Regions from separate parts of the Caproicibacterium sp. XB2 genome, predicted to be linked through region 1. Evidence: predicted binding sites of a transcription regulator. Region 1 holds the regulator's gene; the other holds the start of a gene.

Region 1 (16,438 bases):
GTAAAATTCCTGCATAGTATCGAATAACGAATAGCGGGAGGGTGCGTTTTATGAAAGGCATCGTCGAGAAAAGAGCTGTTGAGCTTGGGGAATACATTGTTTTACACAAAGCAACCGTTCGTGCCGCTGCTAAAAAATTTGGTGTTTCCAAAAGCACCGTACATAAAGATGTGACAAAACGTTTGGAGCAGATAGACCGTCAGTTGTATAAGAAAGTCCAGAAGGTCCTGCAGGTCAACAAAGCGCAAAGACACATCCGCGGCGGCCTTGCCACCAAGGCAAAATATGAGCGGCTCAATCAACAAAAAGTGTGAGAAAAACAAATGACCGGCGGAAAGCATGTCAGCTTTCTGCCGGTCATTGCCTGTTCAGGCACGTACCATTCGTGGTGCGCATTCGGTATTTTGGGGACAAATATTATGTATTTTGTTGTCTTTCGTTACCATGGAAATAGGGACTTTTGGTAGAAGACTGTGCAGTACATCAATGAATCCATTGGAGGTGTTTTCTGCCATACCGGTCACGATATGAACAGCGCCCACCTGCCGCGCGAAAGCCGCTGCTGTATAGGCGGCCTCTTTATTAAAATAAACAGTCATTTCAGCATCTGCTTCTTTCGAAACCTGCCGCAGATATTCCAGTTCTTCACATTCTTTGCGTGTGCCAAGCCCAGCGGACTGGATGCTCAGCACCTGCAGCGGCACACCGCGTTTCTCCGCGATATATTTTCCAGTGTGAATCAGACGGTCACAGTCATGCTGACCAGTCACACACACAAGCACCGCTTTCTTATTGTCCAAAACTCAGGACTCCTTTCTGAAAGGGAGGATTCCCTTCTTACATGGCGTTGCTAGTATATCATGCAAATAAAAAATCTGTTGAAACAAAGAGTGTATATTATATGAACAAGTAAAGCACAAATGATTTTTATTTTTTGGCAAATATGTCTTCTTTATTTTATATTATACCATAATTGTAGGAACAACTCAAATAAAGAAGCTGTAAACAAATTAAAAAAGCCACAGAATCGGGGAAACTCCGAATCTGCGGCGCTGTGTTGCAGTACAATTTTTCGGTCACTTTAAAAGGTCTGCCGGGTCTAGAAATTTGCCGCTTTTTTGAACAGCAAAATGCAGGTGGGGGGCCTCGTCTGCTTCGCAGGGGATTTCTCCCACCTTGCCAAGCTGATGTCCAACTTTGACCGTATCTCCTTTGTGCACAGAAATGTCGGTTAGTCCACAATAGCAGGTAGTCAGGCCGTTTGCATGGACAACCTGTACCATACCGCCAAAGTCTTCCGGTTCGGACACGGCCTGCACAGTGCCATCCGCCGCAGCGCATACGGGTGTACCTTTCGCGGCACGCAGGTCAATGCCGGCGTGTGCACGCCAGTCATGCATCGTTTTCGAGTAGAGCGGTGTTTCGCTGAAGGCGTGCTGTACCGGTGCATCCGGTACAGGTTCCTGCAGACCGGCAGGCGCAGCTGCAGCAGGCGCAGCAGACTTCGGCTGTGCCGCAGCTGCCGCGGAAGAAGCGGGTGCTGCCGATGCTTCCGCCTGGCTGCTTTGGGCAGGTTCACTGGTTACACTGCTCGTTTCCCAGCCGCTCTGTGAAGAAACGGACGGCAAGCTTTCTTGTGGGGAAGACACGGTGCTTTCCGTAATGGTGTTCAGTGTATCCAAAGTGCTTTTTTTGTACTTGTGCAAACTGCTGTAGGTTGTCCATCCCGCCACGGTAACTGCCGTCAGGCAAATAACCAGTGCAATGTAAAACCCTTTCTTTCCTTTTGGGGGCTTTTTACCGGGCGATGAGTTTGTGCCGCCGGATGGATATCCGGTGCTTGTTCCGTTTTCCTGTTCTTCCTGCTTTTTATAATCTTGTGTATTCAATCCTGCCACCTCCAGCCCTAGTATGGCCTTGCGGCAGGAAAATATACCAAAACAGGAAGTTTAGACAGAAAAAAACCGGGCTGCGGCACCCGGTTTTTTTCAATAGCTTGAGGGGTATATTGAGGAGGGTAGAACATACATCAAGTGAACGGTGCGGCTCCGTTGTTCTTGATTACATACTCAGTATACAGCGCTATAGCCCAAAATTTGTTAATAGTATGTGAATGTTTTATAAAGAATAACAACATTACGCCGTTTACAAACAAACGTTTGCGATTTTGTCCTTTCTATGGTATACTTATTTGCGGCGAAAGGAAAAGAGGAAATACAATATGCTTACAGCAAGCCAGCAGAAAGTTTACGACTACCTGAAAAGCCGCCTACAAACTGGGCTGCCGCCTACCGTGCGGGAAATCTGCGCGGCAACCGGTTTAAAATCGACTTCCAGCGTACATGCACATTTAAAAACACTGGAAAAAGAGGGCCTTATCACACGGGATGCCGGTCTGAACCGGGCCATTCATCTGACAGGGCAGAGTCGTTCTGTTCCCGTGCTGCAGGTACCTATTGTCGGCAGGGTCGCGGCGGGACGGCCCATTTTGGCAGTGGAGGATACAGAAGGCCATGTGCCCTATGCACCGGCGAAACGCAGTGAAGATGATGTCTATTTTGCCCTGCATGTACATGGAGAAAGTATGCGGGATGCCGGCATATTAGATAATGACATCGTCATTGCCCGTCAGACACCGGAAGCGGAAAACGGCGAAATCGTCATTGCAATGATAGATGGAGAAGCGACCGTTAAACGCTTTTATCGGGAACCCGGCCGTGTGCGTCTGCAGCCAGAAAATCCGGACTTTGAACCGATTTACACCAAAGAAGTTGCCATTCTCGGCAAGGTGGTTGCCCTCTACCGCAACTATTAAATAAAATATCTGAACAAGAAGCCAGCGCTGTTTAGGCGCTGGCTTTTTCTATGCCGCGGAAGCAATCCAACGAGAAATACCAATAAACAGCTTGCCTTGACAAGATGAAAATGATTCGATATACTAAAAATATATGTGGGGAGCTCACAAACGTGGGCTGAGAGTAAGCGAAAGTGCTTTGACCCTTCACCTGATTTGGGTAATGCCAACGTAGGGAACAAGAAAGAATTGTTTGTGGCAGCGCCTTTTGCAGGCACTGCTTTTCTTTTTGCCCGCCTTTGTTCCCACAGAACAGAAAAATGGGATATCCAGCAAAAGACCGCCGCTTTCACGGCTGGCTTTTGCGGCTGGCAGATTGGGGGCACCACCTTCTGCCGCAAAATGAAATGCTGGAAAGGGGTAATTACAAATGAGGACAGCATTAACAATCGCCGGAAGCGATTCCAGCGGTGGCGCCGGTATTCAGGCGGATATCAAAACCATGACGATGAATGGCGTATTTGCCATGAGCGCCATTACGGCTTTGACAGCGCAGAACACGACCGGCGTGCAGGGGATTTTTGAAGTGGGTTCGTCGTTCCTGGCACAGCAGATTGACAGTGTCTTTACAGATATTCGGCCGGACGCGGTTAAAATTGGTATGGTCGCTTCTTCTGCGCTGATTGAAACGATTGCGGAACGTCTGCGGTTTTACAAGGCGGAGAACATTGTGGTGGACCCCGTTATGGTAGCTACAAGCGGCGCAAAGCTGATTTCAGATGACGCTGTAGCGATACTGAAGGAACAGCTGCTGCCGCTGGCGACGGTACTGACACCAAACATTCCGGAAGCCGAGGTTTTGTCCGGACAAAAAATCACTTCGCCGCAGGACATGGAAAAGGCGGCGGCGGTTATCGGCAGCACCTATTCCTGTGCGGTGCTGTGCAAGGGCGGACATCGGCTGAACGATGCCAATGACCTCCTGTACCGTGACGGCGGATACAAATGGTTTGAGGGCAGGCGCATTGATAACCCCAACACGCATGGGACAGGTTGTACGCTGTCCAGTGCCATTGCGGCGAACCTTGCGAAAGGATACGATTTGGATACATCTGTCTGCAAGGCAAAAACGTATCTTTCCGGTGCGCTTGCCGCAATGCTGGATTTAGGTGCGGGCAGCGGTCCTATGGACCATGCGTTTGACCTAAAGCCGGCCTATTATGAGGAAGCGCGCCGATGAAAAAAACTTCGACCTTTCAAAACGGACTCATTTGGTTTGGCGCAGGCGTGTCCATTGCGGAAATCCTAACGGGGACTTATTTTGCGCCGCTGGGGTTCCAAAAAGGACTGCTGGCGATTCTTTTGGGGCATTTGATTGGCTGCTGTATGCTGTTCTTTGCTGGACTGATTGGCGGACGCAGCGGGCGCAGTGCCATGGGCACGGTCCAAATGAGCTTTGGCAGAATCGGCTGTTTGTTTTTTGCTTTCCTAAATATTCTTCAGTTGGTGGGCTGGACTGCAATTATGATTTACGACGGGGCGCTGGCTGCGAACGGTGTCGTTAGCACCGGCGCATGGGTATGGTGCCTCGTCATCGGCGGCCTTATCCTTGTGTGGATTGCCGTCGGTGTGGAAAACCTCGGCTGGCTTAATAAAATTGCCATGGCAGCACTGCTGGTGCTGACGGTTGTTCTGTGTGCTGTAATTTTCCGCGATGGTCAGGCGGAACCGGCAGTCAAAGGGGACTTGACATTTGGCGCAGCGGTGGAATTGGCAGTCACCATGCCGCTGTCGTGGCTGCCTCTGATTTCCGACTACACGCGTGAGGCGCAGCACCCGTTTGCCGCAACGCTGACCAGTACGGTGGTATACGGAATGGTCAGCTGCTGGATGTACATTATCGGCATGGGAGCGGCTATTCTAACGGGAAAGGCAGACATTGCCGCCATGATGGTGAAAGCCGGATTGGGCATTGCGGCACTGCTGATTTTGATTCTTTCTACGGTGACGACCACCTTTCTTGACGCATGGAGCGCCGGTATTTCTGCGGAGTCACTGTCCAAAAAGATAAATGGCAGGCACGCGGCGATGTTGGTTACAGCCGTAGGCACCGTCTGCGCGATGTTATTCCCGATGGATGATATTACCGATTTTCTGTACTTAATCGGTTCCGTATTTGCGCCGATGGTTGCGGTGCAAATTGCAGATTTCTTCCTGCTGAAATGGAACTGCGGAGAAAGCAGGCTGGACGTGCTGAATGCGGTGGTCTGGTTGGCCGGATTTATCCTATATCGGGTACTGATGCGTGTGGACACGCCGGTCGGCTGTACATTGCCGGATATGGCGGCCACATTGCTGCTGTGTGTTGCTGCCCGCAGCGTGCAGAGAAAAATAACGCAAAAAGCTTAAACAGAAAGGGGCTGCTGCAAAGTTTTCGTTTTGCAGCAGCCCCTTTTTCTGCAGTTCTATCAGGTTTGCAGTGTTTCCCGCCAATCTTCCAGGTGCATTCCATTTATCGAAAGCATATATACATTATCCCAGTTTTCCTGCAGCGATTTGCGGTTAAAAATGCGTGAAGTCATCAGTTCCTCAAGGCTCGGAAAGGATACGCCGTCCGGTACGTCACAACTGTTTACCCAATACGGATTTTTGCGTTCCGGCAGGAACTTGAGGTAGCAAACCGTTTCGGTCTGGTCGTTGAATAGGTAGAAGCCTGCTTCTTGAATGTCTTTCCCATCTTTAAAATGTGCGCAAAAAGAATGATAGTCTATATTTGCCATACCTATATGACTTCCTTTCTGTACGGCTAAGTTTCACTGATGTTTCGGAACAGCTGGCGCACTTCCGCACGCAGACCGCGGTGCGCTGGTGCCTCCAGTGCGGGGTCTTCCTCCAGAAGGGAGCGGGCGGTTTGCTGTGCATCTTTTAGGACGTCAAGGTCGTTGTTGAGGTCGGCAATTTGCAGCTGTGGAAGGCCGTGCTGCCGCTGCCCAAAAAAGTCGCCTGGACCGCGTAGCTTTAGGTCCTGCTCCGCAATGACAAATCCATTGCTGGTTTCGCACATGACGCGCATACGTGCGCGGGCCTCTTCATTTTGTGCGTCGGTAATTAAAATACAGTAGCTTTGGTAGCTGCCGCGGCCGACTCTGCCGCGCAGCTGATGAAGCTGGGACAGACCATACTGTTCCGCATTTTCAATCAGCATATCCACCGCGTTCGGTACGTCTACGCCAACCTCCACAACAGTTGTGGAAACCAGAATATCAATGCAGCCATCGGAGAAATCCTGCATGATTTTTTCCTTTTCGCTGCTTTTCATGCGGCCATGCAGGCTGCCAATGCGGCAGTCCGGTAGAACCTGCCGCAGACGGCAGGTGTAAGTTTCCACACTGGCTTTATCGCTGTCAGAATCGATAGCAGGACAGATAATATAGGCCTGCCGTCCCCGATGAACGTGTTTTTGCAAAAAGTGCAGTGCACGTATCCGTTTACCGCTGTCAATGCAGTAGGTCTGAATGGTCTGTCTGCCCGGCGGCAGTTCGTCAATAATGGAAATGTCCAAGTCTCCGTAAATCATAAGGGCCAGCGTGCGCGGAATCGGTGTGGCACTCATCACCAGCACATGTGGATTTTGGGATTTTTCTGCCAGAGCCTCTCGCTGACCGACACCAAAGCGGTGCTGTTCATCTGTAATGACCAGTGCGAGCTTTCGAAACTGCACATCTTTAGTCAACAGGGCATGGGTGCCAACCAGCAGCTGCAGGCTGCCGTCCGCCGCAGCTGCCTTTACCTGCCCTTTTTCCTTGGCTTTTAAGGAGCCAGTCAGCAGCCCAACATGAATGCCGGCGGGTTCCAGCAGGGAGGAGAGAGATGCGAAATGCTGATGTGCCAAAATATCCGTTGGGGCCATTAAAACAGCCTGCATGCCGTTTTGGATAACGACAAAACAGCAGGCTGCGGCGACCGCTGTTTTGCCGGAACCGACGTCCCCTTGAATCAGTCGGTTCATGGGCAGGCCGCTCTGCATATCCCGCACGGCTTCCTCTGCGGCCCGTTTCTGTGCGCCGGTCGGGGAGAAGGGGAGCAGTTTCCAAAACGAGGAAAGGCAGTTGTCCTCTATGCGGAAAGAGCTTTTTTTGCGGGAGCGCCCCTTCATGGACAGCAGACCGAGCTGAAGGACCAACAGCTCCTCAAAAGCGAGCCGCCGGCGGGCGACCTCCATGCCTTCCCGGTCCTTTGGCTGGTGGATATTTTCCAGCGCAAAGCCCAGCTTACATAAAGAATGTTCATTTCGTATCTGCGGTGGAATGGGGTCACGCAGTGTTTCCGGCAACAGCCGCAGCGCTTCCCGCACAGCACTTTCTACCACACGGGTGGAAAGTCCTTTTGTCTGCGGGTAAATCGGACGCATACCCGGACAGGTGCCGTCCTCGGCAAAGTTGGGGGCTGCCATTTGCCGCCGGCCGCGGCTCATGGTCACCTTTCCATAGAACAGATAGATTTTGCCGGTATGAATGAGGCTTTGTATATAAGAGTTATTAAAAAAGACGATGTCCAATGTACTGCCATCTTCATCAAACGCACACACATGAATCAGCATCAGACCGCTGCGGGAAAAGACGGGCGCTCCCACGCTTTCTGCCGTGGCACGCACAGCACAAGATACATCCAGCGGTGCGTCGGCAATGGTGTACGGCTGACTCCAATCCTCATAGGTGCGCGGATATAAACGCAGCAAAGCGCCGACAGTAGGTACGCCAAGCTTTTGAAAAAGTTCCGCGCGCTTACTGCCGACGCCTTTTAATTCAATCATCGGTTTTGCAAATAAAGAATGCATTATTCAACAGAAATCAGGAAATAGTGGATAGGCTGCCCGCCGTTTACCAGCGTTATTTCAATGTCGGAACTGATTTTATTCTTGATACGGTTATAGGCATCATTTGCCTGCTCCTCTGAAATATCCGCGCCGTAAATAATGGTGATAAAGGCGGTGGAGTGCGTTACCATGGAGCGTGTCAGTTTCGAGCAGGCGTGTACAATATCTTTCTCAATATAAGTCAGTTTGCCGTTCACCAAACCGAGAATATCGCCTTTTTTAATGCGGTGACCGCCGAATTCACTGTCACGGGCGGCGAATGTGATAGTACCGGTGTCTACGTTGCCGGCGGCTTCCATCATCTTTACAGCGTTGACTTCGCAGGAAGTGTCAGGGTCATAGGCCAGCATAGCTGAAAGGCCCTGCGGAATGGTACGGGTAGGCAGCACCATGACTTTCCGGTCCTTGACCAGCGGAACAACCTGCTCCGCTGCCATAGTAATATTCTTGTTGTTGGGCAGAACCATAACCGTCTTTGCCGGTGTGGCCAGAACAGCTTCCAGAATATCTTCCGTGCTGGGGTTCATGGTCTGGCCACCGCTTACCACATGGGTGCAGCCAAGGTCCACAAACAGCGCCTTCAGGCCGTCGCCCGCAGCGACCGTGACAAAGCCGACTTCTTCTGTCGGCTGCGCAGGCTTCAGCGATTCTTCTGCTTTTTGTTCGTGGGCGGCGGCGTCCGCTTCCTGTGCCTTGCGGTGCTGTTCCTTCATGTTTTCAATTTTGACGGTCAAAAGCTGACCATAGGTAAGGGCTGCTTCCAGCGCGCGGTTTGGCTGTTCCGTGTGTACATGTGTTTTAATGATGTCATCATCTGAAACAACCACAACACAATCGCCGATTGTCTGCAGGTAGCTGCGCAGCAGCTCTGGGTCCTTGGTTGGTTCCTGTGTGCGGCTGACAATAAATTCAGTGCAGTAGGTGAAGCGAATATCCGCATCAAATTCGGCTGCAGCACTGCGGAACGCATCGTCCTGTGTCAGGTCAGCGGAAACATTTTCTTCCACTTCATTTTCGATAATGACACCATCATGGAAAACGCGCCTCATGCCTTCCAGAATGCAGCACAGACCTTTGCCGCCGGCATCTACCACACCGGCTTTTTTCAGGACAGGCAGCAGCTGCGGTGTCTGGGCCAGCGCTTCTTCCGCACCTTTGCAGACAGCTTCCCACACACTGATGGGGTCGTTGTCCAGTGTGGCGGCAGCTTTGCCCTTTTCTGTGGCGACACGCGCCACGGTCAGGATGGTACCCTCCGTCGGCTTCATGACGGCTTTGTAGGCATCTCCCACGCCAATTTCCAGTGCACTGACCATATCCAAACCGTCCACTGTATCTTTCCCTTTTACGCCATCGGCAAAGCCGCGGAAAAGCAGGGAAAGAATAACGCCGGAATTTCCGCGCGCGCCGCGCAGCAGTCCAGAAGCCGCCGTACGGGCAACATCAGAAACGGTTTCGCTTTTTGATTTCTGCAGTTCAGCAGAAGCATTCGCCATGGTCATAGACATATTTGTGCCAGTGTCGCCGTCCGGTACAGGGAAAATATTCAGTTTATCAATGCTGTTCCGGTTCTTCGCAATATTGTTTGCGCCGGAAATCATTGCGTCTCGCAATTCTGCTCCGTTTATCATGAGAAAGCTCCTTTGGAAACCTTATAATCCAGGTGCCGGAAGCGCGCCCTGCACCTATTCTTTTCTACAGGCTGTTATTTAATTACAGTATACCATACAACGGGTAAGGATTCAACTGAAACTTCCTGTGCATTGGCGGTGGTTTTTGGGCCGGAAACGCTGAAATACTGCGGATTTTGGAACTTTAAAAGGTCACTGCAGTTCCAGTGGCTCCACACTCTGGCAGCGGCCGGTTGTGTCGTCAATTTCAAACAGACAGCAGTCCATTTTAAAAGGGCCCTGCTGTACTAGGTCGAAGCGCACGGGCATTTGGCTGCGCATTTTGCGGATAGTAAGTTCCGGCTTTACGCCCAAAATAGAGTTAACTGTGCCGGTCATGCCAAGGTCGGTCATGTAACCGGTGCCCTTTGGCAGAATGCACGCGTCTGCGGTTTGTACATGGGTGTGGGTGCCCCACAGGGCGCTGACTTTTCCATCCAAATAATAGCCCATGCTGCGCTTTTCGCCGGTTGCTTCCGCGTGAAAATCTACGACCGTAATGGTGGGCGTGTCTTTCAGCAGGCGGTCCGCCGTAAAGAAGGGGTTGTCCAGCGGGTCCATATATACTGTGCCCATCAAATTTAAAATTCCAACCTGAATACGGCCCATATCATAGACCATATAGCCGTGCCCCGGTGCTCCGGCGGGAAAATTAGCCGGACGCAGCAACTGGCCGCATTCGTCGTAGGTATCATAGCTTTCCTTTCTGCGGAAGCTGTGGTTGCCGGCTGTCAGCACGTCAACACCGCTGTCCAGCAGATAGCGCACGGAAGAGGGCGTCAGCCCGTTTCCATCGGCACTGTTTTCACCGTTGGCAATGACCAGATCCACGGCCTTCAGCTTTTTCAGCGTTGGCAACTTGGACCGCAGAAAGCGGCAGCCGACACTGCCGACAATATCACCAATGGCCAGAATATTCACAATAAGGTCCTCCTTTTTCGGGCAGTTCGTTTTTATATAACATGAAAAAACTGCCGCACAACGCAGAGATGCGGTACGGCAGTGCAGGACTTATTTCGCGTAGTCGACAGCGCGGCTTTCGCGGATGATGTTCACTTTAATTTGGCCCGGATATTCCAGGTCAGCCTCAATCTTTTTGCAGATGTCGTGTGCCAGCATGGTCATTTGGTCGTCCGAAATAGCTTCCGGTTTTACAATGACACGGATTTCACGGCCGGCCTGAATCGCATAGCAGCGTTCAACACCTTCGAAGGAAGATGCAACTTCCTCCAGCTTTTCCAAACGCTTAATGTAGTTTTCTGCATTTTCACGGCGCGCACCCGGACGAGCGGCGCTGATGGCATCAGCAGCCTGTACCAAACAGGCAATAACGGTCTTTGGCTCAATGTCGTTATGGTGGGCGGCAATTGCGTGAACGACCGCTTCGCTTTCTTTGTACTTACGGGCCACGTTTACACCGATGTCTACATGGGAGCCTTCCATTTCATGGTCAAGCGCTTTGCCGATATCATGCAGCAGACCGGCACGGCGTGCCATGGTTGGGTCTAGCCCCAGCTCGGAAGCCATAATGCCGGCAAGAGAAGCCACTTCCAGGGAATGTTCCAGTACGTTTTGGCCGTAACTTGTGCGGTAGCGCAGGCGGCCGAGCAGCTTGATAAGCTCTGGATGAATACCGGTGATGCCTGTCTGTAGGACAGCATTTTCACCAGCTTGTTTAATGGAAGTATCTACTTCACGGCGGGCTTTTTCAACCGTTTCTTCAATGCGTGCCGGGTGAATGCGCCCGTCAGCAATCAGTTTCTCCAGCGCGATGCGGGCTACCTCACGGCGAACCGGGTCAAAGCTGGAAATGGTAATGGCTTCCGGTGTATCGTCAATGATAAGGTCAACACCTGTCAGTGTTTCGATTGTACGGATGTTGCGGCCCTCACGGCCGATAATGCGGCCTTTCATCTCATCGTTCGGCAGCGGAACAACCGAAATAGTTGCTTCGGAAACGTGGTCTGCTGCGCAGCGCTGGATAGCCATGGAGATGACTTCGCGGGCAGTGCTGTCCGCTTCGTCCTTTGTCTGCTGCTCAATGTCACGCAGCTTAACGGCTTTTTCGTGCATTAGCTCGGACTCAAAGTGGTTCAGCAGGTATTCCTTTGCCTGCTCGGCCGTAAAGCCGGAGATACGCTCCAGCTTTTCCAACTGCTGCTTTTTAATGTCCTCTGCTTCATTCAGGCGGTCCTCCGCCTGCTTGTTCTTTTTGGTCAGCTTATCCTCTTTATTTTCCAGGGATTCAAGCTTTCTGTCCAGGTTTTCTTCTTTCTGCTGCGCACGGCGTTCCTGTCGCTGAATTTCCTTGCGCCGGTCGTTAATTTCACGGTCGGCTTCGCTGCGCATGCGGTGCAGTTCGTCTTTCCCTTCCAGTACGGCTTCTTTTTTCTTTCCCTCTGCGGATTTAATCGCGTCGTTGACAATCCGCTTTGCTTCCTCCTCGGCGGAGCCGATGGCAAGCTCGGCGGTATGTTTGCGGTAGCGTTCTCCCGCAAAAAATCCCGCAGCAATGCCTGCAGCCACACAGACAATGCAAAGGATAACTGTTACTAAGATCGGATTCATTTTGAGCACCTCCTCTGTCCCGGAGAGCGCCCATTCCGCTTTGCATACAGATGTGGAAATAATCAATATTCTTTTTTCGAGTAAAAATGTGCAAAACGGCCCATTTCAGTATAAAAATGGGCCATACGCCGGCCGCGCCCGGCGGTTTGCCTGTCACTCTATCTGCTGGAGCAAAACAGGTGCTTCCAGTGGACTTTTGCAGTCCGCAGCTTCCTGCCGGCAGACTGCGTAAAAATCATGTCAGTCATTAAAAAGGGACGGGAATAAGTCCCAAAATGCAAATTCATGCATTTACTTCATAATTGTATAACGAGAAGCGCTTAATTGTCAAGAAAAGAAGCGGTACTTTCGCTGCTTTCGCAAAATTTGTAGGTTATGCTGTTCCAGTGCACTGCTGATAGGGAAAAAGTGTACATTGTCCATTGACAAGGTTTCCGGGACGTGCTATGATACAGGCAAACTGAATATCGGAAATCGTTGATGAGGGAGCCGTGCTTCCTCCTACAGCAGAGAGCGGGCGCCGGTGGCTGAAAACGTTCGCAGTAGGAAGAGCACAAAGGTTACCGCCTCTGAGTGTGTGCTGAAGAAGTACGCCGGTCCGGCAGCCGTTAACCTGCCGCAAAAGATGCACCTGTCCTTTTCCAAAGGAAGGTGTAATCTGGGTGGAACCGCGAGATGACAGCGTCTTGCCCCAGTTTTTGGGGCAGGGCGCTTTTTATTTTCCCGTTTCCGACAGCATCCAGTCTGCAGAAAAATGCACAATTTTATGTAAGGAGAGAAAATCATGATAAATGTCACACTGAAAAGTGACGTCCGCTCCTTTGAGCCCGGCGTCACAGTAGCAGAAGTAGCCAAAAGCATCGGTCCTGGTCTGTATAAAGCGGCCTGTGTTGGCCGCGTAGACGGCAAGGTCGTAGACCTGCGCACCCCGCTGACCAAAGACTGCAAGCTGGAAATCCTCACGTTTGACAACGAAGACGGCAAGCGCGCCTATTGGCATACAACTTCTCATATTATGGCACAGGCAGTTCAGCACCTGTGCCCAGAGGCAAAGTTCGCCATTGGCCCTTCCATTGACCATGGCTTCTATTATGATTTTGACCTGCCCCGTACCCTTACACCGGAAGATATGACTGCAATCGAAGCGGAAATGAAAAAAATCATCAAACAGGACATTCCGCTGGAACGTGTAGAGGTTTCACCGGAAGAAGCCATGAAGATGATGGAGGACGCCCATCAGGACTATAAGGTGGAGCTGATTCAGGAGCACAGCGGCAAAGGCGAAAAGATTACATTCTATAAGCAGGGCGATTATATTGACCTGTGTGCCGGCCCGCACCTGATGAGCACCGGCTGTGTTAAGGCAGTGAAGCTGACAAACTGCACCGGCGCTTATTGGCGTGCCGATGCCAAAAATAAGATGCTGCAGCGTGTTTACGGCATTTCTTTCCCCAAAAGGGCGGACTTGGACCACTATGTGGAGATGTTGGAAGAAGCCAAGAAGCGTGACCACCGCAAACTGGGCCGTGAACTGAACTTATTTACATTCATGGAGGAGGGTCCGGGCTTCCCGTTCTTCCTGCCGAAGGGGGTTGTCCTGCGCAACCTGCTGCTGGACTACTGGCGGGATGTGCACAAAAAGGCCGGCTATCAGGAGATTTCCACACCGGTTATCCTCAGCCGTAAGCTGTGGGAACGCAGCGGCCATTGGGCACATTATAAAGATAATATGTATACAACCGTCATTGACGGCGAAGATTATGCGATTAAGCCGATGAACTGCCCCGGCGGTATGCTGGTTTATAAGACACAGATGCGTTCCTATAAGGACCTGCCGCTCCGTCTTGGTGAAATCGGACTGGTGCACCGCCATGAACTGTCCGGCGCACTGCACGGTTTGATGCGTGTACGCTGCTTCCACCAGGATGATGCGCATATCTTTATGGCACCGGAACAGATGAAGAGTGAAATTCAGGGCGTTGTCCGTCTGATTGACAGTGTCTATAAAACCTTTGGCTTCCCGTATCACATTGAACTTTCCACAATGCCGGAAGACCACATGGGCGATGAAAAGACTTGGGACGACGCGACACGCATTCTGCGTGAAGCAGTAACCGGGATGGGCTATGATTATGATGTCAACGAAGGCGACGGTGCTTTCTACGGCCCGAAGCTCGACTTCCATCTGACAGACTGCCTTGGCCGTACCTGGCAGTGCGGTACCATTCAGCTGGACTTCCAGCTGCCGGAACGCTTCGAGTTGGAATATACCGGCGCAGACGGACAGAAACACCGCCCGATTATGCTGCACCGTGTAGTCTTTGGCTCCATTGAACGTTTCATCGGTATCCTTACCGAACACTTTGCCGGTGCATTCCCAGTTTGGCTTTCTCCTGTGCAGGTACAGGTCCTGCCTATTGCAGAACGCCATCAGGAGTATGCGCACAAGCTGTGTGATGCACTGGAAGCAGCCGGCCTGCGTGTAGAGGTTGATGGCCGCAACGAGAAGATTGGCTACAAAATTCGTGAAGCACAAATGCAGAAGACGCCGTATATGCTGGTCATCGGCGATAAAGAAGCGGAAGCTGGGAATGTTTCTGTACGTCACCGCAAGGCGGGCGACCTTGGCAGTATGTCCCTGGAAGCCTTCATTACGCGTGTACAGAAAGAAGTAGCAGACAAAGCGCTGGACTGATTTTATAAGGTCCGGATAAAGCGGAAAAAGAGCGGGTATGCGCGCAGGCGTATACCCGTTTCCTTTTTTAAAAAATTTAGGAAAGGGGTTTGACATTTCTGCTTTAAACGAGTAAAATGATAAAAATTGAATTTTCTGTAATTGCAGTGAAAGGGACAGCCCACACAGGACATTCCCTGCAGAGAGCCGCCGGCTGGTGTGAGGCGGCGGGAATATGTGTGGTCAATCACCCTGGAGCAGGCGGCTGAAATTCCGTATTGGAACAGTAGACATGCCCGGTTTTCCCCGTTATTGGAAAGCACATTGCTGGATGTGCATGAGGCCGCGCAAGCGGTGAAGCAGAGTGGTACCACGGAAGAGCTTTCGCTCCCGTCTCTGGCCAAATGGTCGGAGCGGGAGCTTTTTGTCTGCCGCGGTCAGACACAAAAGCCCGACAAACATAAGAAATGGAGGAGAGTAAAAATGTTGCTGACTGGTGCACAGATTATTATGGAATGTCTGCTGGAACAGAACGTGGATACAGTATTCGGCTATCCGGGCGGGGCTGTGCTGAATATATATGATGCGCTGTATGAGTATCAGGATCGTATCTGGCATATCCGCACGGCACATGAACAGGGAGCTGCCCATGCTGCGGACGGCTATGCACGTTCTACCGGACGGGTAGGCGTGTGTATTGCCACTTCCGGGCCGGGCGCCACAAATTTGGTTACAGGAATTGCAACCGCATATATGGACAGTGTGCCAATGGTCGCAATTACCGGAAACGTCAATGTAGACCTGCTTGGGCTGGACTCTTTTCAGGAAGTGGACATTACCGGTATTACCATGCCGGTGACAAAGCATAATTTCCTGGTTAAACATATTGAAGACTTGGCGGATACCCTGCGGCAGGCGTTCCAGATTGCACAGTCCGGCAGACCGGGGCCGGTGCTGGTGGATATTCCAAAAGATGTAACCGGGCAGAAGTATGAATACCAAAAGCAGCAGCCGCTGCCGCTTGCGCCGCCGCCATCTCCTTCGGAAGAATGTTTGCAGCAGGCGGCACAGATGTTAGACAAAAGCAAGCGGCCGTTCCTGTACCTGGGCGGCGGCGTCATTACGTCCGGTGCCGCGGAAGAAGCGCGGACCTTTGCCAAACGGCTGGACGCACCGGTGAGTGAATCCCTGATGGCACAGGGGGCCTTTGACGCACACGACCCCCGCTACATGGGAATGCTGGGTATGCATGGCACCAAAACCAGCGCGGAGGCGCTGCACAACTGTGACCTGTTTGTGGCGGTTGGCACCCGCTTTTCGGACCGGGTTCTGTGCAATGCGGGCCTGTTTGCACGGCACTGCCCCATTCTGCAAATCGATATTGATGCTGCGGAGTTCAGCAAAAATATAGAAGTGGACCTGCGGGTGGAGGGCGATGCTCTTGAAGTGCTGCGGAGTCTGCTGGCCTTGCTGCCGCAGAAGGAGCACCCTGAATGGATGCAGCAGGTCGCGGTGTGGCAGAAACAGTATCCGCTGACACAGACCGCCGCGTCCGGCGCTGCTCCCAAGGATATCATTGAAACGCTGGACCGTCTGACCGATTCCAACGCGATTATCTCGACAGAAGTAGGGCAGCACCAGATGTGGACAGCACAGTTCTATAAATTCCGTCAGCCGCGTCAGTTCCTTTCTTCCGGCGGGCTGGGCACTATGGGCTACGGACTTGGCGCGGCGCTGGGCGCACAGGCGGCAAATCCAGACCGAAAAGTAGTCAATATTGCGGGCGACGGCGGCCTGCATATGAACTGTGTGGAGCTTGCGACAGCGGCACATTATCAGCTGCCGGTGGTGGAACT
Region 2 (16,438 bases), 850 kb from region 1:
GTCTGGCCACGGTATCCGACACGAATCATGACGAAATCCATGCCGGAGGCCTTCACTTCTTTCCAGTCAATACTGCCCTGCCAAGAAGAGACATCTACGCCGTTGACCGCACCTGCATAAGAGGTGATGCCATTGAGTGCGCTGAACTTACTGTCAGACAGGGTATTTTTTGCCACCGCATATTTGGGTATGATTTTTTCCCCTTCATAGCGGTCCTGTATAATCATATCCTCTACAATCGAAGACGATACTTGTTCCTCTGCATTTTTATGGGATGAACAGCTGTGCAGAATAGCCGTTAAAAGCAAAACGATGGCCAGCACAACCGCGCCGGCCGCCAGCAGCAAGCGCCTTCTCTGTTTTCGTATTCGTTTCTGTACACGGGGACTGCGGACATAGCGGCTCATAACATTCTCCTTTCCGCTCTGGATTCTGCGATTTATTTTACACGAATCCTGTTGAAAAAGCAACTTTACAGGACGGACGCCAATATGCTAAAATAGGGCGTAAAAGGCGGGGATTTCCCTGCAGCAACGGAAAGGAATCTTTTTAGAATGCCGATTCAAAACATCATTTTCGATATGGGGCAGGTCCTGCTTGATTACTGTCCAGAACGCTACACAAAGGCTTTTCTGCCCGATTCGGCAGGCACAGATGACTGTCATCTGGTGACACATGTTCTGTTCGGCGGCAAAACATGGCAGCAGCTAGATGCTGGCCAAATTACCGAAACAGAGGCTATTCATACCTTGCTTCCACAGCTGCCGCCGCATCTGCGCCGGCCGGCCCGGGAACTTTTCTACGGCTGGCAGTCCTATATTCGGCCGATACCCGAAACAAACGAACTGGCGCTGGAACTGCACCGTGCAGGTTATAAGATTTATATTCTCAGCAACACAGGCGTGCGCCTGCACGTTTACAGCTTCCGTATTCCGGCGTTTCAAATTATGGACGGTGCCGTGTATTCGGCGGACGTTCAGCAGGTAAAACCAGACCCCGCGATTTATCAAACGCTGCTTTTCCGCTACTCCCTGCAGGCGGAAGAATGTTTTTTTATCGATGACAACCCTGACAACATCGCCGCCGCCAAAGCGCTCGGTCTGCAGACGCATTGCTTCCAGCACGGATACCGTGCACTGGAAACAGACCTGCATCGGGCCGGTGTGCAGTGGAAGGAACAGTAACACGTCTTTCCGTTTCATATAAAGAAAAGGGCCGGACACTGTTTTGTGTTCGGCCCTTTTCCGCTGTTTTCCAACAAAACAGGCTCTGCCGCAGCAGAGCCTGTAAAGGATTCAGGTATTTTTCATAATGATACTTTCCAGCAGGTTTGCCACCTGTTCGCAGCCATCACAGCAATCCTCAAAGCGGTCAAAAGCCCGTACCCAGCCAATCTTCACCGCTGTCTTGCCGTCTTCACCGTACAGCTGATGAACGGTGTCAATGTACAGTTTATCGCCGCTTTCCTCCAGCGTGTTGACCTCCACCACATGTTCGTGAATATGTGTCTGCTTGCGGAAGTTGTAAAACTCCTGCATGGCAGCCAACAGGTGGTCACAGCACTGTACAATCAAATTTGCAAACTCCAGCGCTTCCGGACGGATATCGTTAATGTGGTACATATAAATACGCATGAGAACATCTTCAATCTTGTCGGTCACTTCGTCCAGTGCCTGCGCAAGGTCAATGATATCTTCCCGCTCAATCGGCGTAATGAATTCGCGGGCAAGCTGATTCATCATGGTATGCTTTTCCTGGTCCGCTGCATGCTCAATCATGTGCATTTCTTCCTGCTTCTGCGGCAGGTTTTCGATATTAAAGTGCTGCAGAATATCCTGCAGCTTTTTAGCCGCCTGACAGGCGTATTTCATCTGCGTTACGAAACTGTCATAATAAGGACTGGTTTTTTTCGACACGGCGGATAGCACTCCTTTGCTGATAATTGCCGAATTGCATCTCTAAAATAGAGCAACTATTTTTTACAGAGTAATTGAAAAATCAGAGAACTGCGATAAGCACTTTAGACACAACATAGCCAATCAGACCACAGCCGGGGAATGTCATAATCCATGTCATGGCCATATCTTTCGCCACACCCCAGTTAACTGCTGACATTCGTTTGGCAGCACCTACACCCATGATGGCTGTTGTTTTGGTATGCGTTGTGCTGACTGGCCAGCCGGTCAGGCTGGAAATCAGCAGACACACAGCGCCGGCCATATCTGCCGCAAAGCCCTGGTAGCGTTCCAGCTTGACCATATTCATGCCCACGGACTTAATAATGCGGTAGCCGCCAGTCGCAGTACCCAGTGCCATAGCCAAAGAACAAATAACCATAATCCAAAATGGAATCTGCAGCTGTGCCCCGGCGGAAGCCGTATGGCCGTTTGCCAGCAGAAGGCCCATCAGGAACACGCTGATAAACTTCTGCCCATCCTGCGCGCCGTGCATGAAAGCCATCGTTGCACCACCGAAAATCTGTGCACCCTTAAAGAAATGTCCCGTTTTGCGGCGGTCCATATTGCGGCAGATTACTTCGGTCAGCTTGCAGATAAGCCAGCCCAGCCCAAAGCCAAGTACAGCGGACAATGCCAGCCCATACAGGACCTTCACCCACTCGTTCCAGTGGATACCATTCAGTCCATTGTGTACAGCAATCGCAGCGCCCGTCAGGCCAGCTATCAGCGAGTGACTCTGGCTGGTAGGAATACCAAAGGCCCACGCGACGCCGCCCCATACAACAATCGCAATCATAGCAGCGCACAGCGCGATAAGGGCGTTGTGTGAATCCGTGCCAAAGTCGACCATTTTATAAATGGTTTCAGCAACAGTGGGACACAGCCGAGTCATAATGATAATGCCCAATAGATTGCAGACAGCCGCCATTCCAATTGCCGCCCGCGGCGACATGGAACGTGTAGAAACGGTTGTAGCAATCGCATTCGGCGCATCTGTACCACCGTTGACCATAATTGCAGCTAAAACAAGCAGCACCGTAATAAGGAACGGCGGATTGCTGGCAATCTGCTGCAGAAAAGTGGAAAAAGTAATCATGGCAGGTCCTTTTCTCCTCGCTGCAGGTCATCTTAACCTGTTTTTAACCTATTTTTAATTAGCAGATTTATCATATCATGTTTTTCGCCAATATACAAGCAAAAGTTGCATATTCAGGTGCCCACTTCATGCATGATGCTCAGCTATATTTAGCTGCTATTTTTATTATATCTATCTTTGATTTTTCGCTGAAAAGCAGAAAAAAGCACTGTCCATCTGTGGACAGTGCCAAACTATTCTGATTCAGTTGCCTGCGCTGGAAACGCCTGCGCCGGAGACGGAAGTGCCATTGTTCAGCAGAGAGGCAAACCGTGCTTCATGCTTTGTGCTGAGCTTAAAGTTCGGATTGCCTTTCAGCAGCGGAATGAAATACTGGTTCGAGAATCCGTACATACTCGGGTCCAATGTCCCATCCAGTGGCTTAAACGTATAGCCGTTCTGCTTGCCATACTGAATGATGTTCTCCACTTCGCTGAGGGTAGCTTTTTTCACCGACGTATTGTGCATGAGGATAATGTTCCCGCCCTCCTGCATTCCGCGAATGGAGTTTGCGTAAATACCGCTGGCGTCTGCACCCTGTGCATCTTTTGAGTCGACGTCCCAGTCATAGAAGAAGAAACCGCGTCTGGTCATTTCCTGAATGATTGCCTTGCGTGTGGAAGTGGACATAATGGGGTTGTTGCTGCCGCCAGGGAAGCGGAAGAATGGTGCCACATGGTCATTGGTTGCTTTCTTCAGTATCTGGTACATATTGTTGAAATCAGAAAGGTATGCTTCCGGAGAAGCATAAATTTTCCGGTAGTTATGGCAGGCGCTGTGCACAGCACAGGTGCAGCCAGAATCATAAATTTCCTTTAGGTATTTATCATAGTTCGGGTCTTTCTGCTGTTCCGGCTGATGAGTGATGAAAAAGGCTGCTTTGACATTGTTCTTCTTCAGGACCTCCAGCAGCTGCGGGGTCAGGTCACTCGGGCCGTCATCGAAGGTGAGGTACACGGTTTTATCGGCGGCATCTTTCCACTGACCAACCTTTGTCTTTGCATACAGGTCCGGATACAGCGCCTGATATCCCGTCAGGCCAGTCTTGTTGACCTCAAAGGCCTGTGCGGAAGAAGCAGCCGCAGCAGAAGAAGCCGAGGTGGAAGAATCTTTCGCAGTGGACGCCTTGGAAACGGCAGAGGAAGACACTGCTGTTCCCGTTTTCGGGTGCACCAACAGACGGGTAATTCCATAAGTACCACCGGCAAGCGCCGCAACCAATACAATACAGATTAGAACAATTGCGGCGTGGCGTCTTGTGCGCTTTTTCTGCCGCTCGACCGCACTCACTTTTTTTCTCTCTGACATTTTCTCTACTCTACTTCCTTTTTGCGTTGTACAGCGCATCTGCCGTCAAAATGGGCAGGCTGTTTTCATCTGTCCGGAAAATGGTTGCTTTGCTTACAGGGGAATTTACCCATGAATGAACATTTTCTGGAACGTATGTGTACATACTCATTATAAAGCGGACCAGAATAAAATACCAGTTAAAGATTTGTTACTCGCGGCAATAAAAAATTTGTTTTCGCACCGGTCACACATGTATCTTCGGTTTCCGGCGGGGAATGGATTTTTCCATAACATAATAAATGCGGTTGCGGCCGTTTTCTGCCAGCACACTAACAACATCAAACATATCCAGGGAACCGATAAACTGGCTCAGCTTTTTAAAGCCGTAGTTTCGCACATCAAAATCCGGATAGCGGCGCACCAACATATTTCCTACATCGCCAATCAGCACACGGCCGTCCTCATCGGCGTTATCCCGCACCATATTATAGATGCTGTTAATAATTTTGTCCGGCGGCACCATTTCCGGTTTGGTCGGAGCATCCGAGGCTTTTTCATTCTCTTCCGCCTGCTGCTCCAGCACTTCCAAATAGCGGAATTTGTTGCACGCCGCAATAAAGGGCGCCGGTGTCTTTTTTTCGCCCATGCCGATTACAACCATTCCGCCCTCCCGCAGGCGGGCCGCCAAACGGGTAAAGTCGCTGTCGCTGGAAACCAAACAAAAACCATCCACATGACCGGAATACAGAATATCCATCGCGTCAATAATCATGGCCGAATCGGTCGAACTCTTCCCTGCTGTATAGCCGTACTGCTGAAACGGAATAATAGAATTCTCCAGCAGCACATTTTTCCAGGAAGCGAGGGAAGGCTTTGTCCAGTCCCCGTAAATGCGCTTATACGTTGCAACACCATTGTTGCTGATTTCATCCAGAATATATCGGACATATTTGCCCGAAACATTGTCCGCGTCGATAAGGACAGCGAACCTTTTTTCATCTTGCATAGCTTTCCTCCTTTTTAACACACTCTTTTATTTTATTGTTTCCGCTGTGCGGAATATGCATTTGTGTCCCCGCTCTGCTCTGTTTTTTCCAAAAAAGCGTTGAGATAGGGACGGAAAGCACTGGGAAGCGGATAGCGTTCCCGCAGTTCTTCTATACTGGCCCACACAAGGTCCGGCGCCGATACAGGCGGAGCCAGCAGGACACGCCAGCCCGTCATGTGCCACTCGATATGGGTGAAAATATGTTTAGCCGGCGGAAGCGGAAGCAGACGGACCGGCTCCAACCCCATCGCACGCACAGCCTGCACCGCCTGCCGCTGGTCCAGCGCACCATTCTCGCTGGGCAGTTCCCACATGGAAGCCAGCAGTCCCCTTGGCGGCCGGCGGCGCAGTGCCAAACGTCCCCCCTGCTGCAGCAAAAAAAGTGTCCGCTGTTCTATTCGGCGCGGCGGCTTTGGCTTCTTCACCGGATACTGCTGTTCTCCGCCGGCAGTATGTGCCGCACACAGCTCCGCCAGCGGACAGCTTTCACACTTTGGCGGCGCATTCGGTACACAAACAGTGGCACCCAGTTCCATCATTGCCTGATTAAAATCACCGCTGTGCTCTTCCGGCAGAATTGCCTGAACGCCCGCTTCTACGCAGCGCTTGACGGTGGGGTCCGAAATATCGGCACTGTCCGCTGTCAAACGCATCCACACCCGCAGGACATTGCCGTCCACCGCCGGAACCGGCAGGTGAAACGCAATGGACGCAATGGCACCGGCAGTATAGGGACCAATTCCCGGCAGTGTCAGCAGTTCCGGATAGGAAGCAGGCAATCGTCCACCGTATTTTTCGACAGCTACCTTTGCCGCTTTCTGCAGGTTACGGGCGCGGGAATAATAGCCCAGCCCTTCCCACAGCTTCAGCAGCCGTTCCTCCGGAAGTGCCGCCAGGGAAGGAATATCCGGTGCCGCCTTCAAAAAGCGCTCAAAATATCCTTTTACCGCTTCCACACGTGTCTGCTGCAGCATAATTTCGGATATCCAGACTCGGTACGGTGTGGGATGATGCCGCCACGGCAGGTCCCGTGCATTCCGCTGGAACCACCTAAGCAGCGGCTGTACAATTCGTTTCATTTTCTGCATTCTGCCGTTTTTGTCCTCCTTTGCCTCTAAAAAAGTGCCCCGCCGGCACTGCCGGACAAGGCACTTTTGTTTTTTCTTGTGTACAGATGATGCAGAAAACTCAGTCCAGCTTGTCCGCAATATCTTCGTAGGGGCTTTCCAATGCGTTCTTTTTGTCTGCCTTACTGGCATACTGCTTTACCTGTACAGAAGACTTTGCAACGGGCTGCAGTGTTCCCGCACCAGCTACACAGCCGCCGGGGCATGCCATGCCTTCCAGCAGATAGCCGTCGTATTTACCGGCCTTTGCCACGCGTAGCATCTGGCGGCATTCCCGCAGTCCCTGTGCCGCCTGTACCTTTATGTCACGGTCCGGGTCAATCTTCTTAATAACATCTACAACAGCCTTAGCCACACCGCCGCTGACAGCAAATCCACGGCCGGCCGCTGTGCCTTCGTTCAGCTGGCTGTCCGGCAGTGCCGCGACCAAATCGACGCCGCGCGCCTCGAACATACCCATGACTTCCTCAAACGTCAACACAAAGTCGACATCACTGCGGATAGAGCGGCGGCTGGCTTCCAGCTTCTTTGCGGCACAGGGGCCAACAAAGACCACCTTGCAGTTCGGATGCTCTTTTTTCAGCAGGCGTGCTGTCAGGACCATTGGCGTAAGCGCCATAGAAATGCGGGGAGCGAATTGCGGGAATTCCTTCTTTGCCATAACCGACCACGCCGGGCAGCAGGAGGTTGCGAGGAATGGCAGTTTCTCCGGAACCTTGTCGAGGAAATCATGCGCTTCCTCCAGTGTACAGAGGTCAGCGCCGACCGCAACTTCTGCCACATCGGTGAAACCAAGCTTTTGGAACGAAGCACGCAGTTTTTCCGGTGTCATTTCCGGACCAAACTGTCCGACAAAGGCCGGTGCGATTGCGGCGTAAATCTCGCCCTCTTCTTTAATAGCGTGGATAACCTGGAAAATCTGACCCTTGTCCGAAATAGCGCCGAACGGGCAGCTGACCAGGCACTGGCCGCAGGAAACACACTTGTCATAGTCGATGGTTGCATGGCCGTACTCATCGGAAGAAATAGCGTTCATGCCGCAGGCCGCCGCACACGGGCGCTCTATATGGATGATAGCATGGTACGGGCACACGTTGACGCACCGGCCGCACTTTACACAGAGTTCTTGGTCGATAACACTCTTTCCGTTTTCACCGCTGATAGCGTGACGGGGGCAGACTTCCCGGCAGGGGTGGTCCAGACAGTTCTGGCACATTTCTGTAATATGAACGGATTTTTCCGGGCAGGCGTTGCAGGCAAACTTGATCACGTTCACCAGCGGCGGGTCATAGTACTTCTCTGCAATCGCACTTTCCACAATGCCGTCCGAAATGGGGGCATGCTGGTCCGCTGGACGCAGCGGCAGGCCGATGGCAAGCCGCAGACGTTCACCGACAATGGCACGCTCCAAAAAGACACTGGTACGGTAGCTGGCATCATTTCCAGGGACAATTTTATAAGGGAGTTCTTCGATACGCGAATAATCTCCACCCTCATAAGCAAGACGTGCCACCTCAGTAAAGACCTTGCGGCGGATATCGGTAACAGGTGAGTGTATGCCTCTAATAGCCATTGATATATTCTCCTTTTTTAATAAACTTGAAAAGCTGAAAGACAGCACAGGAAAAGCCGTTTTATACAGCGAGTATGCTTCTATCACATTCCTTTGTTTTTATTATAACAAATGCAGAGGCATTTGTCTTTAAAAATTTACTTTTTTAAAAGCCGGATGATTTTGAAGGCATTCTTTATAAAAAATAACATATTTTCACCATGTTGGTCCCCACAAAAGGGATTGCCGAACCGCCCCTCTTGTGTTATGATAAGTGTGAAACGTTTGTTCTAATGTCCTTTGCTCTGAAAAAAGGAGGAACTCAGTTTGGATCGTATCATCCTGCATAGTGACTGTAACTGTTTCTATGCCTCTGTAGAAATGCTGTACCATCCGGAGCTGCGGAACCGCCCCTTTGCGGTGGGCGGCGACCCCCGGCGACGGCACGGCATCATTTTGACCAAAAACCAGCCAGCTAAGGACTGCGGCATAAAGACCGGTGAAGCACTGTGGCAGGCACGTCGAAAGTGTCCGGATCTTGCTGTGCTGCCGCCGCGTTTTGCACTGTACCGAAAATTTTCCGACCGTGCAAGGCAGCTTTACCTGCAGTATACCGATATGGTAGAACCATTTGGTCTGGATGAAGCGTGGCTGGATGTGACCGGCAGCGTTTCCTCTCCGCGGGAGGGTGTCCGGCTGGCAGACGAACTGCGGTGCCGCGTTCATCAGGAACTGGGCATTACCGTCAGCGTCGGTGTCAGCTGGAACAAAGTTTTCGCCAAGCTGGGCAGTGATTACAAGAAGCCAAATGCCACCACGGCCTTTCTGCGAGACAACTGGAAAAGCCGAATCTGGCCGCTGCCGGTCAGCAACCTGCTGTTTGTCGGCCGAGCCACCCAGCAAAAACTGCTGGAATACGGTGTGCACACCATCGGTGACCTGGCGGCCATGCCGCCGAAAGTACTGCAGGCACGCTTCGGAAAAAGCGGGCCGCTGCTGTGGAGCTATGCCAACGGACTGGACACGTCCCCTGTGGAACGCTGGGGAAGCCGTTCCGCCGTTAAATCCATCGGCAACTCCACCACAACCCCGCGTGACCTAACCTGCAATACAGACGTGAAAGTCGTTTTTCTGGTTCTCGCGGACAGCGTTGCTCATCGCCTGCGGGAACAGGGATTTTCTGCACGCACGGTTTCCATCAGCGTACGCGACACGCACCTGCACACATTTACCCGACAGCACACCTGTCCGCAGTATACCAACATCACCCGTGAAATTGCCGAAAGCGCCTACCAGCTCTTCTGCTCAAACTATCACTGGTCGCTGCCAGTGCGCAGTGTGGGCATTACGGTTTCGGATCTGCTGCCGGCAGGACAGAACATACAAACTAGCCTGTTCCGGGACGAAAAGAAACGAATGCGCGCTGAAAATCTGGACGCCACATTGGACGGCCTGAAAAAGCGCTACGGGAATGCCTGTGTACAGCCTGCGGTCCTGTTGGAAGACACACAGCTGAGCGGCACCTCCTCCGGGAGCATCTGTGCCCTGCCACCTGCCGCAGAAAAGAAGAATTGACTTTTTCTCTTCTGATCCTACTCTTTTATCATAGAGGATTACTGCTGAAATGTCAATTTTATTTTTGCCTTTTTTATGCGTTATTCATAAAAATAAAATTCCGTTATTTGCAGATAGAAAGAATTATTCTGCCGATCTCTTTACACAAAAAAGCTCCCGCCAGCGGCAGGAGCTTTTTTATAAATTCGGTGTAAAAAAATAACCGTCCCCGACCCTGCAGGTATGCACCCCAAAGACACGGTCAATCTGCCCAGACTTCACCAGTGCTTCCGGTGTATCGAAGTCTTCCAGCCGTCCATTGAACAGCAGTGCAACCTGATGACTGTACCGCAGAACCAATGACAGTTCGTGCAGAACCATAACAATCGTTTTGCCCCGTCGGTTCAGCTCTGTCAAAAGGCCCAGCAGTTCAAACTGACGGTGCAGGTCCAAATATGTGGTTGGCTCATCCAGCAGAATAATATCTGTATCCTGTGCCAGTGCCATAGCGACATACACCCGCTGCCTTTCTCCGCCGGAAAGTTCCCGCAGGTCACGGTCGGCCCACTTAAAAATGCCGGTTTCCCGCATGGCGGTATCCACTGCCTCCCGGTCTTTTTCCCGCATTCTGCGGGAAAAACCGAGGTACGGAAAGCGTCCGTGACTGACCAGCTGCCGGACCGTAATGGCAGGCAGCCTGCGCACCTGCGGCAGATAAGAAACCGTGCGGGCAAACTCGTTCCGGCTGAAGTCGGACAGCAGGCGTCCACCCAGCGTAATGCTGCCATCAAGCGGCGGCAGCTGACGGGCGATGGTCCGCAGCAAAGTGGTTTTGCCGCAGCCATTCGGCCCGATCAGTGATGTAATTTGTCCTTTCGGTATGGAAAAGGTGAGGTCGGACAAAACTGCCCGCTCCGGATACCCCACTTTTGCGTGACAAAAATCAATCATACAATCGGCCCTTTCTGTGCCGCAGCAGCAGGCTGAGAAAAAACGGACCACCCAGCAGCGACAGGATAATTCCCACTGGGAATTCAAAAGGCGCAAATATCACCCGCGCCAGTGTATCACACAGCAGCACAAACGCTGTTCCGGACAGCGCACAGGCCGGCAGCACCCAGACATTCCGGCCGCCCACCAAGCGCCGAACAATATGCGGCACCAAAAGGCCCACAAAGCTTAACAGGCCCGCGAAACTGACCGCGGCACCTGCCAGCAAAGCCGCCGCCAAGATGGCAAGAAAGCGTGTCCGCTGTACATTTAGCCCCAGGCTAGCGGCACTTTCCTCCCCCAGCTGCAGTACATCTAAATTTTCCGCAAGGAATCCGGCCAGCAGCAATCCTACCAGAATATAAAAGAAAGCGGATTGAACATTTTCCAGTGCAACACCGGAAAAGCCGCCCAGCATAAAGCTGCTGGAGCTGGCCACTGCGTTCGGTTCCAGCAGGGTAATGGTGTTAATGCCCGCTGTCAGCATACTGCCCACCGCAATGCCCGCCAATATCAGCACTGTACGGGAAAAGGCCGCACGAACAGCCAGCGCATAGATAAAAAGAGCCGTACAAAAGGCACCCAAAAAAGAGGAAATGGGCACCAGTCCCATCGCCGGCGGAGCAAATACCGCCGCCAACAGGCCAAAAAAGCCTGCGCCTGCATTGATGCCAATCACATTTGGGCTTGCCATGGCGTTGTTGAGAACTGCCTGAATGACCGCACCAGCAACCGCCAGGGCACATCCCGCCAGTCCCGCCGCAAGCGTACGCGGTACACGTACATTGACAAGGACCTGCCACACTGTGCTGTCCGTATCCCGGTGGGACACCGCGAAAATCATCTGCTGCAGGGAATAAGGCTGACTGCCGCAGCACAAGCTCAGCAGTACTGCAGCCGCGGCGGCGACAGCCATCAGCAGCAGCGCTGTTCGGTTATGAGATTTGGGACGCGAGTTTCGGGTAGAGGATTTTTGCGAGATAGGCATAGCTTTCCCCCCAGCGGTCATTTGGTTTATAGTGGAACAGGTCCTTCGGCAGCTGATAATACCGCTTATTCTTGACAGCCGAAAGGCTTGCCCAGCCGGGGTTTGACTGCAGCGTCTGCTTTAGGTGCGCCTGCGCCTTTGCGTCACTCTTCCCCATAGTTACTGTAAAAATGAAATCCGGATTGGCAGACAGAATGGACTCCATACTCAGATTTTCCAACAAGTTTTTGTGGTTCGTGGCAACGTTCACCGCGCCCAAGTCTTTCAGCATGGCGCCTGTCATGGAGTTTTCCCCTTTGACCGTTGCATTGGTTGAATAGGCTCGGATAAGAAGTGCCGTCGGCTTGGGCTGGCCCTGCACGGTGTGGATGATTTTCTGTATATGTTCCTGTACCTCCAGCCCGTTTTTGTGGTAAAGGTCCGACCGGCCGGTCATGCTGCAAAGCTGCTGCAGCATAGAAAGATAATCTGTAAAGGTTTCCACACGAAAATAAGCGTGCGGGATACCCGCTTTCGTCAAAGCAGCGTGCAGCTTAGTATGTTCCGGCAGGCTGGCCGAAAGAAGGACAAAGTCCGGTGAAGCTGCCAAAATTTTTTCAAGATTTGGCTTTTCGACCGAACCGACGACCTGCAGACCGTCCGTCTTTTGCACTCGTTTTTCTTCTATGGCATCGCTGGTCACGCCCACCACGCTGCCACCCGCCAATTTCCATGTTTCTGCAAAGCTGCCGTAAGCCGCCACCACCCGTTTCCACGACTTTACGGAAACGGTATAGCCAAGAGCGTCCTGAAACGTGACTATCCGCTGTGTGGAGCTATCCGCTGACACAGCACTTTTCACCGGTGCTGCCGAGGAAGAAACTGCAGATGAAGCAGCCGCCGTACCACATCCGGCAAGGAGCGCTGCCGCCAGCACACCGCACATGGCCCGTGTAAAGATTTTGATACGCAAAACACCCAGTCCTCTCTTTTCCCCATAAAAGGAAAGTGCCGCAAAAAGCAGCATCTGCTTTCCGTGCACTTTTCTTTCTTCTATTCTTGTCTGCAAATAGATTTTACCGCACTGCTTCCTGCAGCGTTTCAACCAAGCCGTCCGTTCCGACGCGTTCCAGCATCAGGGCAAGGCGCTCATGCGGCCGGCCGTTTTTCTGAAAATAATCGAGTGCCGCATCCGCCGCCCGAATGACCTGCTCCTCACTGTACAAAATTGGCAGCAGCTGCTGGCCCTTGCGGAAGTGGTTCCCGAATGTGCCGCCAAAGTTCAACTGGTAACCTACTTTTCCTGTCCACGCCTTTTTCGGGCAGGACCGGACGCATTTGCCGCACTTTCTGCACTTGTCCCGGTCAATCGTAACCATTTTGGCTTCCTTGTCAACCGCAATGCACTGATTAGGGCAGACCTTTGCACAGGCACCACAGTAGATACAGTCCTGCTCATTCCATGATGGAATCAAACAGCCCTTAATGCCAAGGTCATTTTCTTCCGTTTTCAGGCAGTTATTGCAGCAGCCCGTAATACCAATCTTAAATTTATGGGGCAGGTCACGGCAGTAATAGCGCTCGTCCAGTTTCTTAGCCAGTTTCTGTGTATCAATTAGGCCGTTCGGGCAAACCGTGCTGCCCTGACAGGCAGTAATGGTGCGCACACGGGGACCGCAGGCACCCTGTTCCATGCCGCCTTCCTGCAGTTCTTTGCGGACAGCCGCAATGTCCTGCAGTTTAATAAATGGAATTTCTACTCCTTGGCGGGAAGTGAGGTGAACATAGCCCTTTCCGTACCGCTCGGCAATTCCATAAATCGTTTTCATCTGCTCAATAGACAAATATCCGCCTGAGGTATGCAGCCGCATAGAAAAGCAGTCTTTCTGTTTTTGGAGCATAAAGCCGTCTTTTTTCAATGCTGCATAATCAACGTTCATTGTTTGTGTCCTCCTTCGCCATCGGTCATCCTAATATGACCAATATTATTTTTTACTGCAGAAGTCTTTGGAAAACGAACAGACTTCTGCCCTCGACAATGAAATCATAAGCCATATTGTCGAAAATAGCAAGGATGTTTTTAGCAGCCTGTTCTTCGCCTACTCATAAAAAAATCCTGCCCGCATTTGGAAAACAGGCAGGAATAAAGGCTTTTCGTAATTATCCGCGGCCGGCAAGGTCCTCCAGCACAGCGTGCAGAGCGGTGTTTCCCTCTCCTACGGCTTTTGCAATTTGGTACGGCCGGCCGGTGCAGTCACCCGCAGCAAAACAGCCTGAAACATTGGTACGCATCTGCCGGTCCACCGCAATATGTCGGTCCTGCATTTTTAGTCCCTGCAGAAGTGCCATTGGAGGAAGCGCCTGTTTTAAGAAAAAGATGCCATCCACCGGCAGGCTGCTTCCATCTGTCAGTTCCAGCCCCGTCACACGGCTGTCCCCTGTAATTTTTCGGATTTTCGCAGAAAGCCGTTCCACATTGGGCCTCTGAAACTGTGATGTCTGGAACAGCGGCAGATAGTACATCTTTCCAGCCAGCCCCGCAAGGAACTCCACTTCTGTTTCCATGGCAGGTGTATCACAAACAACGGCAATCGTTTTGCCGCGGTACAAGTTTCCGTCACAGGTTGCGCAGTAACTGACGCCGCGCCCCAAAAAATCCTTTTCTCCGGGCAGCTGTACCGCGGCATTCATGCCCATTGCTAAAATGACCGTCTTCGCCGTGTACTCTTTCTGTTCATCTGCCAGCAGCATGAAGGAATTTCCCATATTGTACACTGATGTAACACGTTCCTTTGTAACAGCAATATCCATATTCTCCAGCTGACGCGCGAATGCCTGCGTCAGCTGCTGTCCCGAAACATTCGGGAAACCGGGATAATTTTGTATCTGTTCCGACCGGGCGACTTTCCCACTGTGGTCCGGACTGCCAAACAATACAAAGGACAGTCCCCTGATTTTTGCATTGAGTGCCGCAGAAATTCCCGCAGGTCCGGCCCCAACAATGGCAGTATCCAGTTGCTCCATTTTGTCCTCCTATGCCCGGCGGCTGTTCAGCAGCGTCTGCCGGCGTGTATCCTTTATTTTATTCTATTTTATTTTATCATAAATTGTAAAGAATATCAGTCCACCGACAGCTGGATTTTCGACTGCTGTATATAATGTTCCGCATTATGGCGATTTTCTGCAATCTCTTCCTCTGTCAGCGCACGTTTTACCTTTGCCGGGCAGCCCATCAGCAAGACACCGTCCGGAAATGTGTGGTCCTGCGACACCAGTGCACCCGCCGCAACAATCGAGTTCTTTCCAACGGAGGCGCCGTTCAGCAAAACAGCACCCATGCCGATGACTGTGTTGTCACCTACAGTGCACCCGTGCAGAATAGCACCATGGCCAACGGTCACGCCGTTTCCTAGGTACAGCGGCCTTCCTTCATCCACATGCAGGACACAGCAGTCCTGAATGTTCGTTCCTTCTCCAACTGAAATGGGGGCCGTATCGCCGCGTATAACTGTATTATACCAAACTGAACAGTCTTTTCCAAATGTAACGTTTCCCGTTACAACAGCGCCCTGTGCCAAAACCGGCTTTTTTTCATTCAGCATTTCTTAGAATCTTCTCTCTCATTTGTTTCTGCCGGCTCAGATGATGCTACCTGCGGAGCAGCTTTCACCGGCATCATTTTATGAAGAACCTGCAGATATTTATTTCGGCAAAGTTTATGGTAGCTTTTCAGAATTTTTTCAACAGCCTTCCCCGCCTGCTGCAAATTGGTCTGCGGCAATAAAAGCAAAAACTGCGTATCACTGTAGGAAGTAATGACATCACCACTGCGCAGAGAAGACATCGCAGCTGACTTCAGTGCATTTTGTTCGCGGATAACACTGACCCGTTCCGGCAGCGAACCGTCCGTTTTGGCAAGCGTCATCAGTACAATGGTCGCCGGCTGATGACTAAGCATACAGACACGGGCATCGACACGGTACAGATTGCGAAATGCCTCAAAATCGCAGAAATAGGCACTTTGTATTTGGGAAGGCTCCTGCAGCTCATCGCGGATAGAGGAAATATCCATAGGCGCGTGTCGGAAATTTTTAGAAATCAGGCGGTAAAGGTCGCGCAGTTCCGGAGAAATGTCCTGTCCCTTCTCCCGGTAAAACAGAGCCGTCACCTGATTATAATAGGACAGTGCCTCAGAATATCGTTCTGCCTTTAGGTAACAGAAAATGGTCAGGCGGTGCAGCTGCAGGTTGAGGGGTGCCCGCTTCAGTGCCTCCAGGCAGAATTCCGGCAGGTTGTCCGTTTGGTTCTGCTGTTCCAGCACACCGCACATGGCAGCGGTACATTCCGCATACCGGTCCTCCAGTTTATGACGAATAGCCTGTACGTCTGTTGACCGTTCCACGCCGGGCAGAAACGGACCTGCATACAGATGCATTGCTTCTTTGCAGAGTTGGCCTTTTTCGGTGACGGAATGCGTCATGCGAATGACTTGATTTAATCGCTGAAAGTGGTCGACATCCGTGTGCGTTTCCAGTGCCGGGCTCCAGCAGTATGTGCCACAGTCAAACAAAATATATTTTCCAGCCTCACTGCCAAAGGAATGGCACAGCAGCTCCCGTGTACGGTACACCAAATTTTTCAGTGCATTCATTGTGTCCGTACCGTCTACTTCATATTTCCACAGCGCCCGTATCAGCTCATCTTCCTGTAAAGGCTTTTCATGTGAATAAAGCAAAATAGCCAGCAACAGCCATACCAGAGTAGGGCGGCGCTTTTTACAGGAAATTGTCTTTTCCCCGATTGTAAGAGAAAAATTT

The links. Region 1 encodes LexA, which represses DNA repair genes until DNA is damaged. Its sites were predicted from a motif close to CNAACANNTGTTNG; they were not measured.
Region 2: a site for LexA is predicted at 8,389-8,402, ahead of dinB (DNA polymerase IV). Genes of this name have one in related genera too.

The regions. Positions count from the first base shown of each region.
Region 1 is NZ_CP173227.1:242,941-259,378, forward strand. Features, by position in the region: gene spoIIID (sporulation transcriptional regulator SpoIIID) at 51-314, shown strand; gene ACIHKT_RS01120 (hypothetical protein) at 369-800, opposite strand; gene ACIHKT_RS01125 (M23 family metallopeptidase) at 1,077-1,889, opposite strand; gene lexA (transcriptional repressor LexA) at 2,222-2,815, shown strand; TPP riboswitch at 2,943-3,049, shown strand; gene thiD (bifunctional hydroxymethylpyrimidine kinase/phosphomethylpyrimidine kinase) at 3,225-4,034, shown strand; gene cytX (putative hydroxymethylpyrimidine transporter CytX) at 4,031-5,203, shown strand; gene ACIHKT_RS01145 (hypothetical protein) at 5,263-5,574, opposite strand; gene recG (ATP-dependent DNA helicase RecG) at 5,601-7,607, opposite strand; gene ACIHKT_RS01155 (DAK2 domain-containing protein) at 7,631-9,301, opposite strand; gene ACIHKT_RS01160 (TIGR00282 family metallophosphoesterase) at 9,494-10,261, opposite strand; gene rny (ribonuclease Y) at 10,352-11,908, opposite strand; gene thrS (threonine--tRNA ligase) at 12,693-14,603, shown strand; T-box leader at 14,741-14,983, shown strand; gene ilvB (biosynthetic-type acetolactate synthase large subunit) at 15,066-16,438, shown strand, end outside.
Region 2 is NZ_CP173227.1:1,392,892-1,409,329, forward strand. Features, by position in the region: gene ACIHKT_RS07015 (glycoside hydrolase family 25 protein) at 1-407, opposite strand, end outside; gene ACIHKT_RS07020 (HAD family phosphatase) at 555-1,184, shown strand; gene ACIHKT_RS07025 (DUF47 domain-containing protein) at 1,296-1,916, opposite strand; gene ACIHKT_RS07030 (inorganic phosphate transporter) at 1,999-3,054, opposite strand; gene ACIHKT_RS07035 (polysaccharide deacetylase family protein) at 3,298-4,401, opposite strand; gene ACIHKT_RS07040 (NYN domain-containing protein) at 4,628-5,389, opposite strand; gene mutY (A/G-specific adenine glycosylase) at 5,422-6,519, opposite strand; gene ACIHKT_RS07050 (4Fe-4S dicluster domain-containing protein) at 6,620-8,125, opposite strand; gene dinB (DNA polymerase IV) at 8,438-9,685, shown strand; gene ACIHKT_RS07060 (ABC transporter ATP-binding protein) at 9,863-10,615, opposite strand; gene ACIHKT_RS07065 (FecCD family ABC transporter permease) at 10,608-11,642, opposite strand; gene ACIHKT_RS07070 (ABC transporter substrate-binding protein) at 11,590-12,594, opposite strand; gene ACIHKT_RS07075 (4Fe-4S binding protein) at 12,698-13,561, opposite strand; gene ACIHKT_RS07080 (NAD(P)/FAD-dependent oxidoreductase) at 13,782-14,645, opposite strand; gene ACIHKT_RS07085 (gamma carbonic anhydrase family protein) at 14,741-15,223, opposite strand; gene ACIHKT_RS07090 (bacterial transcriptional activator domain-containing protein) at 15,217-16,438, opposite strand, start outside.